2 regions of the Comamonas resistens genome follow, and region 1 is predicted to be linked to the other one. Evidence: riboswitches for the same ligand, from Rfam matches in the RefSeq annotation. Region 1 holds a riboswitch; the other holds the start of a gene.
The links. Region 1 has a riboswitch for glycine ahead of QMY55_RS05245 (D-amino acid dehydrogenase). Riboswitches for the same ligand answer to the same signal wherever they lie in the genome.

Region 1 (4,542 bases):
GCGGCGGAAGCGATAGTGGCTGACGGCAATGCCCAGCCAGACGATGAACTCCGTCATGCCGGCCAGATTCAGCAGCCAGATATAGACGGCCTGCGGGCTGTAGAGCGAGGAAAACAGGCACAGGCTGGCCACCAGCGTGCTGCCGACCAGGGCCACCAGGGGCACGCCGTTCTTCGTCAGCCTGGCAAACATGCGCGGTGCATTGCCCTCGGTCGCCATGTTGTAGAGCATGCGCGTGGCCGCATACATGCCCGAGTTACCGGCGGACAGCACCGAGGTCAGAATCACCGCATTCATCACCGTCGCCGCCGACAGCAGGCCCGCATGCTGGAACACCAGCGTGAAGGGGCTGACGGCAATGTCGGCCACGTCGGTGCGCAGCAGCTGCGGATCGGTATAGGGAATCAGAAAGCCGATGACGATGATGGCCAGCACATAGAACAGCAGAATGCGCCAGAACACCTTGCGAATGGCACGCGGCACGTTCTCGCGCGGGTTTTCGGATTCGCCCGCTGCCACGCCCACCAGCTCCGTGCCCTGGAAGGAATAGGCCACGATCATGGCCACGCCCACAAAGGTGGCGAAATTGCCGACGAAAGGCGCGTCGCCCGTGGTCCAGTTTTCAAAGCCGGGCACATGGCCGTTGCTGACGATGCCGAACAGAATCAGCACACCCGTGATCAGGAATGCCACCACGGCCAGCACCTTGATCAGCGCGAACCAGTATTCGGCCTCGGCAAAGCCGCGCGCCGAGAAGGCATTGAGCCCCACCATGAGCAGCAGGAACAAGAGGCTCCAGATGATGCCCGGCACATCGGGGAACCAGTAGGCCATGACCAGTTGCGAGGCCACCAGGTCCACCGCCACCACCACGGCCCAGCTGAACCAGAAGTTCCAGCCCAGCGCAAAGCCGAAGCCGCGATCCACATAGCGCGAGGCATAGGTCGAAAAAGAACCGGCGACAGGCATGAACGCCGCGAGTTCGCCCAGGCTGGTCATGATGTAGTACACCATGATGCCGATGAGCAGATAGGTCAGTACCGCGCCACCAGGACCGATCTGGGCGATGGCCGAGCCGGAGGCCACAAACAGGCCCGTGCCGATGGCCCCGCCAATGGCAATCATGCTCAGGTGACGCTGCTTGAGCACCCGGTGCAGCCGGGGTTGCTCGCTGTCACTGCTGCAAGAGGCCTGCACCGTCTGCGTGGGCTGCTGGCCGGAGTTGGGTTGGGACATAAGTCTTGTTGTCTTGGTTTGCGCCTGTTCAAGCCAAAGCACCAAACCATCCCGCAGGCGCTGCTGCATGCAACGCAAAAAAGCGACCATTGCGATCGCAGACAACAAGGACAAAGGAACAAAGCCATGAGGCAGAACGCGATGGCGGCAGATAAGCCGGCTGCACTCTGTATCGGTAGCCACCCCAGTCGGGTGCTTCAAAGGTCGGGCGCAGATATCACCAGACCCCTTGACAGGCAAAACCCGTATTCTGCCCAAAACCCCGTCCCGCCACTTTGGCCCCGGTCAATGCAATGACGGGCTCTGGGGCTGCTCCAGCTCGCTTGACAGAGTGATTTGCTATGAAAGTACAAGCATCTATCGCTTTGTCTGCATCACTTTTCTGGTTTTTTATTCATGTAACCCTGGGGCACAAAGCGTCATCAGCTATCCAAAGCAGAGCGCTATTCGAAGACATTGCCACCACGTCAGCATTTGTAAGTCTAGAAAACCCGTATATCCAATGACTGGCGTTCTTTCTACATTTGCTCGCAGGCTTTCAGCCCGGTGATATCGAGAGAGACTGCCACTCGTCAAAAAGCAGGCAGCGCCGAAGGAGCAACCGCCCCGGAAACTCTCAGGCAAAAGGATCGGCATCACCGTTTCACACACTCTGAAGAATGTCCGGACGTCATCGTCCGCCGGGCATACCGAAGGAGCAAGCGAGCAGCGCCCCAGGGCATCTGCCTCGTGAATCTCTCAGGTCCAGAACAGAGGGGGCGTCCGCTGCGCATATCGCGCACGGGCTCCACCTTTGACGTATCTGGAATCTGAATCATGAAGACAATCGCCGTCATCGGTGGTGGCATCACGGGCGTGACCACCGCCTATGCCCTCGCACGCCGCGGATTTTCCGTCACCCTGTTCGAGAAGCAGCGCTATGCCGCCATGGAGACCTCGTTCGCCAATGGCGGACAACTCTCGGCATCGAACGCCGAGGTCTGGACCCACTGGTCCACCATCCTCAAGGGCCTGAAGTGGATGCTCAAGAGCGATGCTCCGCTGCTGCTCAACCCCAAGCCCAGCTGGCACAAGATTTCCTGGTTCTGCCAGTTTCTGGCAGCCATTCCTCACTACGAGAAAAACACGGTCGAAACCGCGCGCCTAGCCATTGCGGCGCGCGAACATCTGTTCACCTGGGCCGAACGCGAAGGCATTGATTTCGACCTCAAAAAGCAGGGCATCTTGCATATCTATCGCGACCAGGCGGGCTTTGAACATGCGGGCAGGGTTTCGCAGTTGCTGGCCAAAGGCGGACTGGAGCGCCGTGCCGTCACTCCCGATGAAATGCATGCCATCGAGCCCACGCTGTCGGGCAAGTTCTATGGCGGCTACTTCACCGAAAGCGATTCCACCGGCGACATCCACAAGTTCACCAGCGGCCTGGCTGCTGCCTGCGAACGACTGGGCGTGCAATGCCGCTACGACCAGGAGATCGTGGCGGTGGACAGCAACGGCAAGCAGGCCAGCGTGACCGTGCGCCAAGGCGCGGAAACCGCGACCTCGACCTTCGACGCCATGGTGGTCTGCGCCGGCACGGCCAGCCGCGCGCTGGCCAGCCAGCTCGGCGACAGTGTCAACATCTATCCGGTCAAAGGCTACTCCATCACCGTCAATCTGCCCGATGCAGCCAGCCGCGCCGCAGCTCCCGTGGTCAGCCTGCTCGATGACGAAACCAAGCTGGTCACCAGCCGTCTCGGTGACGATCGCTTCCGCGTGGCCGGCACGGCCGAGTTCAACGGCTACAACAAGGACATCCGCGCCGACCGCATTCGCCCGCTCATCGAATGGGTGCAGCAATGCTTTCCGGGCGTCAGCACACGCAGCGTCGTGCCCTGGGCCGGTCTGCGCCCCATGATGCCGGACATGCTGCCGCGCGTGGGACGCGGCAACAAGCCCTGCGTGTTCTACAACACCGGCCACGGCCATCTGGGCTGGACCTTGTCGGCCATCACTGCCGACATGGTGGGCGATGTCGTGCTGCAGTCCATGGGCAGCACCAGCAGACAGCCCCGACCGGCCACGCTGACCACCGCTCGCGCCTGAGCACCACCTGAAAACCTCACCAACAAGCCAGACACGGCAGCCGCAGCGCCCCGTGAGGGGCGACTGTTGCCGTGTGAATGGCAAAACGGAGACATACAACATGAGCCGAAATCATCCAATCGCAGCCGGGGAGTCGCTGCAGCAGACAGGGGAGCTGGAGCGCGGCCTCAAGGACCGGCATATCCAGCTGATCGCCCTGGGTGGCGCCATTGGCGTGGGCCTGTTCCTGGGCTCGGCCAAGGCCATTCACAAAGCCGGGCCGCTGCTGCTGGTCAGCTACGCCATTGCCGGGCTGGCCATCTTCTTCATCATGCGGGCGCTGGGCGAGCTGCTGGTGCACCGCCCGGTGGCTGGCTCTTTTGCCACCTATGCCGAAACCTACGTCAGCCCCTGGGCTGGATTCGTCACCGGCTGGACCTACTGGTTCACCTGGGTGGTGACGGGCATGGCCGAGCTCACGGCCATAGGCATCTACACCCACTACTGGTTTCCGGCCATTCCGCAATGGGTTCCGGCGCTCGCCACCCTGGCCCTGCTGCTGGGCGTGAATCTGATTGCGGTCAAGGTCTTTGGCGAGCTGGAATTCTGGTTCGCGCTGATCAAGGTCGTGACCATTGTGGCCACGCTGGTGCTGGGCGTGGCCATCATCACCACGGGCTGGGGCCCGCTGGGCCAGACCGCCAGCTTCTCCAATCTCTGGTCGCACGGCGGCTTTGCGCCCATGGGCATGGTCGGCGTGGTCTTCACCTTGCAGATAGCCTGCTTTGCCTATACCGGCGTGGAGCTGATAGGTGTGACTGCCGGTGAGGCCGAGTCGCCCGAGAAGGTGCTGCCCAAAGCCACCAACAGCATCGTCTACCGCATCCTGATCTTCTACGTCGGCGCCCTGGTGGTCATCATGTCGCTGGTACCCTGGAACGAGCTGAGTCCCGACATGAGCCCCTTCGTCCATGTCTTCGACAAGCTGGGCATTCCTGCCGCTGCCGGCATCATCAACTTCGTGGTCATCACCGCCGCAGCCTCTTCGTGCAACAGCGGCATCTTCAGCACGGGCCGCATGCTCTACACGCTGGCGCAATTCAAGCAGGCGCCCGCCCGCCTGGGCAAGGTCAATTCACGCCATGTGCCGGCCGCCGGCATTGTGATCTCTGCGGCCTTCATGCTGGTCGGCGTGGTGCTCAACTATCTGGTGCCCGAGGAGGCCTTCATCTATGTGACCAG
Region 2 (4,542 bases), 1.6 Mb from region 1:
TCACATCGCGAATCAAGGCATCCAATGTGGGCTTGCCGATGGCGGCCAGCATTTTCTGTTGCTCATCGGCATCTGGGCCGATATGGCGGGGAATGAATTCGCTCGCGTTTTCCAGAGACTCCAGCGAAGCGACAGGGGCGGGGGGCGACATCAGCATGGGAGGGACCTATTCTCAAATACTGTGACTGACAGTTTGCATGCCGGGCATGCGTGAATGCCATATGCCTCAAGACATACAGCCGGTGCTTCAAGCAGCGCTGGCTTGTTCCAGCGCGGTGTTCATCAGAGCCAGGCGTTCGCTTTCCTGGTCGGCATATTCCCAATCGGGATATTTGCTGCGTGCCACGGTGTTCAGCCATTGCTGGCAGGCCAGGGCAAGCAGGGCCTGCTTTTGCAGATCGGCATCGATGCTGCCGGTGATCTTGAGCTGACCAAAGGCAGTGGCCACATGGGCGCGGCAGACCGAGCGCAGATAGCTCTGGTTCATGTCATCGCGAGCCAGCCACTGGGCCCTGGCCGCATCGTCACGGGTCAGCATATCCTTGGGCACAGGCAGATCCCAGTCGCTCAGTTGCTGGCGCAGAAAGCGCGAAGCCTTGACGGGCTTGCCGTGCGCCTGCTCCTGATACCACTCTTCAAGAGCGGCCAGGGTGTCGCTGCCGTCATCATTGCCGAAGGGGCTGAAATCATCGCCGCAGTCGTAATAGAAGTCCTGACCTGCAATGCGCACAAAGGCCGGATGGCTGGTTTCGCGAGCAAGGCCGACTTCAGAGTCGTCGAAGTACAAAGTGGTGTTCATGGCAGCATGCAAAAACGGCCTTTGCAATGCAAAGGCCGTTGATATGCTTAGTTGTCCTTGGCGAAATCGTTGTAGGCGGTCTCTTCCATCAGGCCTTCGAGCTCGCCCACATTGCTCATCTTGACCTTGAAGAACCAGCCCGCAGCCAGCGGGTCGCTGTTGGCGAGCGAAGGGTCATCGCGCAGGGCTTCGTTGACTTCGACGATCTCGCCGGTCACGGGCATATAGACGTCGGCTGCCGCCTTGACGGACTCGACCACGCCAGCCACATCGCCGGCCTTGAAGGTGGCGCCCACGGCAGGCAGGTCCACAAACACAACATCGCCCAGCGCGTCTTGCGCATGAACGGTGATGCCGACGATGGCGGCATTGGTGTCAGCGGCGTTGATCCACTCGTGTTCTTTGGAAAACTTGATGCTCATGGAGGCTCCAGATGGGGGATTCAGGGGGAATCAGAGATTTGAGAAAGGTCCAGTGCGCACTTTAGCGGCGTTCTGAGCACTGTTCGGCAAACTGGTCTGTCTCTTGTGCGTGGGCAGGCTTAGCCGCGGAAGTAGTTGGTGGGCACGAACGGTGTGGCCACAACTTTCATGGGCACGGGCTTGCCGCGCACCATGGCAAAGATTTCGGTGCCCGCGGTCGCGTAGTCAGGCTCTACATAGGCCAATGCCACGGGCTGGTTCAGCGTGGGGCTGAGCAGGCCGCTGGTGATGTGGCCTATGTGCTGACCGTCCATGTTTTCCAGCACCGCAGGTTCGCGCACGGGAATACGCTCGAGTGCAATCAGACCCACGCGCTTGCGCTTGAGTTGTTCGGGATTCTGCAACTGCTCCAGCACGATGCTTGCGCCGGGAAAGCCGCCTTCGCGCTCTCCGTCGCTGCGGCGCACTTTCTGGATGGCCCAGTTCAGAGCGCCTTCCACCGGGGTGGTCGTGGTATCTATGTCATTGCCATAGAGACACAATCCTGCCTCCAGGCGCAGCGAATTGCGCGCGCCCAGGCCCACAGGCGCCACTTCGGGCTGAGCCAGCAGGGCTTCGGCAAAGGCTTGGGCAGCATCACCTGGCAGCGAAATTTCAAAACCGTCCTCGCCCGTATAGCCACTGCGCGTGATGTAGAAGTCCTGGGCCTGCCAGCTGAAATGATTGCCGGTCATGAAGACCAGGGTGTTGACGCCCGGAATCAGGCGCTCGAGCACGCTTGCCGCTTTGGGGCCCTGCAGTGCCAGCAGGGCGCGATCGGGCAGGGGAATGACTTCGCAGCGCTGACCGATATGCGCCTGGATATGGGCGATGTCGGCCTGCTTGCAGGCACCGTTGACGATAAGGAACAAGTCATCGCCACGGTTGACGAACATCAGGTCGTCCAGAATGCCGCCTTGCTCATTGAGCAGCAGGCCGTAGCGCTGCTTGTGCAGGCCCAGGCCTATGACATCCACGGGCATCAGCGACTCCAGCGCGGCGGCGGCATCGGGGCCGCGCAACAGCAACTGGCCCATGTGCGAAACATCGAACAGGCCGGCGGCCTTGCGGGTATGCAAATGTTCGGCCATCAGCCCCTGCGGATACTGCACCGGCATGGAGTAACCGGCGAACGGTACCATGCGGGCGCCCAGTTTCTGATGCAGGGCAAACAGCGGTGTGGAACGCAGATCGGAATCGGAAGAAGTGGCAGCAGTCACAGGCAAGCGCTCCGGTGGTCAAACCAAGATGAGTGGCCATGCACGGCTGAACCCCAAAGGTCATGCCGTGAATGGCGGGCTTGCCCTGCTGTCCGCTTTACCTGAGAGATTCACCACGCGATGAACACGAGTGGTTTGCTCCTTCGGTGGATGCCAGCGCTGGTGTCTGGCATCTCTCTCCAGCAAGGAACGCTGGGCCTTATTGGCTTGCAGCGCTTGTCAGTCCTTTTGCCTGAGCGTTTTGACAGCCGCTATGAGCTGTCTGCGCCTTCGGCGGTGCCGGACGGCTTGAAGCCGCTGGCACTCTCTCCTGACCAGTGGAATTCTAGCTGCCGAATACCAGGCCGCACCACTGCAATTTGCCGGATATGGGGTTTTCGATGAAGGAAAAACAAGAGTAGCCAGCATCTATGTTTCTCGGGACGAGGATACAAAGGTCCTAAGGTGCGCTATCCGGGCCTGCAGGGATGGGCTGGGGTGGGAATATCAGCTCATAGGGCTGCTCGACGCAGCTGGTGACGGCATGGCCCTGGCGCATGCCGGGCTTGAACTTCCAGCTCCTGAGCGACTGTGTGATGGCTTTCACGATACGCGGATCGGTATCGGCAGGCAGATAGGCCACACGGCCCAATTCGCCCTGAGGTGTCACTTCAAGCCTAAACACCACCATGGTGCGCAAGCCGTCGGGAAACCAGTTGGCGCGAATGACCGGCGATTTGCGGTAACGGGCCTGTGGGCCCGGGTCCATCTGGCTTGAGGGCGTGCAATCGGCAGTGACCCAGGCCGGCCAGTCCGGGCGTTTGTCGCTCGAAGCCAATGATGCAGGTGTCGGTGTCGACTTGGGCTCGATTGCCGGTATGGGCTGCGATGGGTCCGTCTGTTGCGAAACGGCGGTATTGCCGCCAGGCGGCGTGCTGCAGCCAGCCAGCAGCAGGGTGCCCAGTGCGATGCCGAAGACGGCGAGATGGCGTGAAGTGCGCGAAATTTCCATGGCGACATTCTCGGTCAGGTCCTGGGCATTTCCGATATTGCTCGTGGTATGGATCGATCTGATGCGGAGGGGCTGGCCGCATTCATGTTCAGGTGCGTTATTTCAAGGCGTGTCCAAACGAGTCAAACGCCATGTCCGGCAGAGGAAAATCAGAAATTTTCTGATGGATAGGATTATGACGTCCGTCAATTTTTATCCAAGGAGACAAAATGCCTGAAAAAGCCACGAATGAATTCTGGAAATATCTGAAGCCTATTCCCAATTGCTTTCAGCCTGATGCGCAACCGGAGGTTTATATACAGAATGCGCCTACTGAAGATGAACGCTATTACGTTCCTTTCACCGAAACTGTTTTCTCTCGGCCCCTCTGGATTTCTCCATCGCAAAATAAGTGGTGCGATATCCTGATGGCCAAGGAAGCTGGCTTGGTGAATCGCCATTACCATCCGCACGAAGTATTCGCCTATACCATTTCCGGGAAGTGGGGCTATCTGGAGCATGACTGGACGGCCCACGCCGGAGACTTTGTCTACGAGACGCCTGGCGAAGGCCACACGCTGGTGGCCTATGAGCACGAGCAGCCCATGCGAGCATTCTTTATCGTCAAGGGGCCGTTGATCTGGCTGGATGAGGATGGCAAACCCGATGGATATTTTGACGTCCACAGCTATATCGACCTATGCCGAAAGCATTATGAGAAGGTCGGTATAGGTGCAGATTATGTGGATACGCTTTTCCGTTAATTATTAAAAATATCAACAATCCATCAAAAAAATGCGGGCATTTCATGTGAGGTGAAGTAGCACGTCAAAGAAGGTATGGAGCGAGACATGAATAATCAAGATGAAAACCGGAAGAGCGGGTGGATGAGCTATGAGAACAAGCTGCTGCTCATTCTATTCTTCACTTTCGGCATTGTATTTTTCGACCGGCTGGCGCTGTCATTTCTATTTCCCTTTGTTTCCAATGAGCTGGATCTGAATAATGCCCAGCTGGGCATGCTGTCGTCCATTCTGGCGCTGGCATGGGCGGCCTCCGGTGCATTCTTCGGGGCTTACACCGATCGCAAGG

Region 2: linked by a shared signal. The riboswitch ahead of gcvT (glycine cleavage system aminomethyltransferase GcvT) and the one ahead of QMY55_RS05245 (D-amino acid dehydrogenase) in region 1 are both predicted to bind glycine.

The regions. Positions count from the first base shown of each region.
Region 1 is NZ_CP125947.1:1,158,168-1,162,709, reverse strand. It holds gene QMY55_RS05250 (amino acid permease) at 1-1,236, opposite strand, end outside; glycine riboswitch at 1,780-1,878, shown strand; glycine riboswitch at 1,879-1,999, shown strand; gene QMY55_RS05245 (D-amino acid dehydrogenase) at 2,053-3,321, shown strand; gene QMY55_RS05240 (amino acid permease) at 3,422-4,542, shown strand, end outside.
Region 2 is NZ_CP125947.1:2,789,141-2,793,682, reverse strand. It holds gene gcvP (aminomethyl-transferring glycine dehydrogenase) at 1-157, opposite strand, end outside; gene QMY55_RS13075 (MolR family transcriptional regulator) at 248-799, opposite strand; gene gcvH (glycine cleavage system protein GcvH) at 847-1,221, opposite strand; gene gcvT (glycine cleavage system aminomethyltransferase GcvT) at 1,341-2,480, opposite strand; glycine riboswitch at 2,559-2,673, opposite strand; glycine riboswitch at 2,691-2,803, opposite strand; gene QMY55_RS13060 (hypothetical protein) at 2,920-3,471, opposite strand; gene QMY55_RS13055 (2,4'-dihydroxyacetophenone dioxygenase family protein) at 3,681-4,214, shown strand; gene QMY55_RS13050 (MFS transporter) at 4,302-4,542, shown strand, end outside.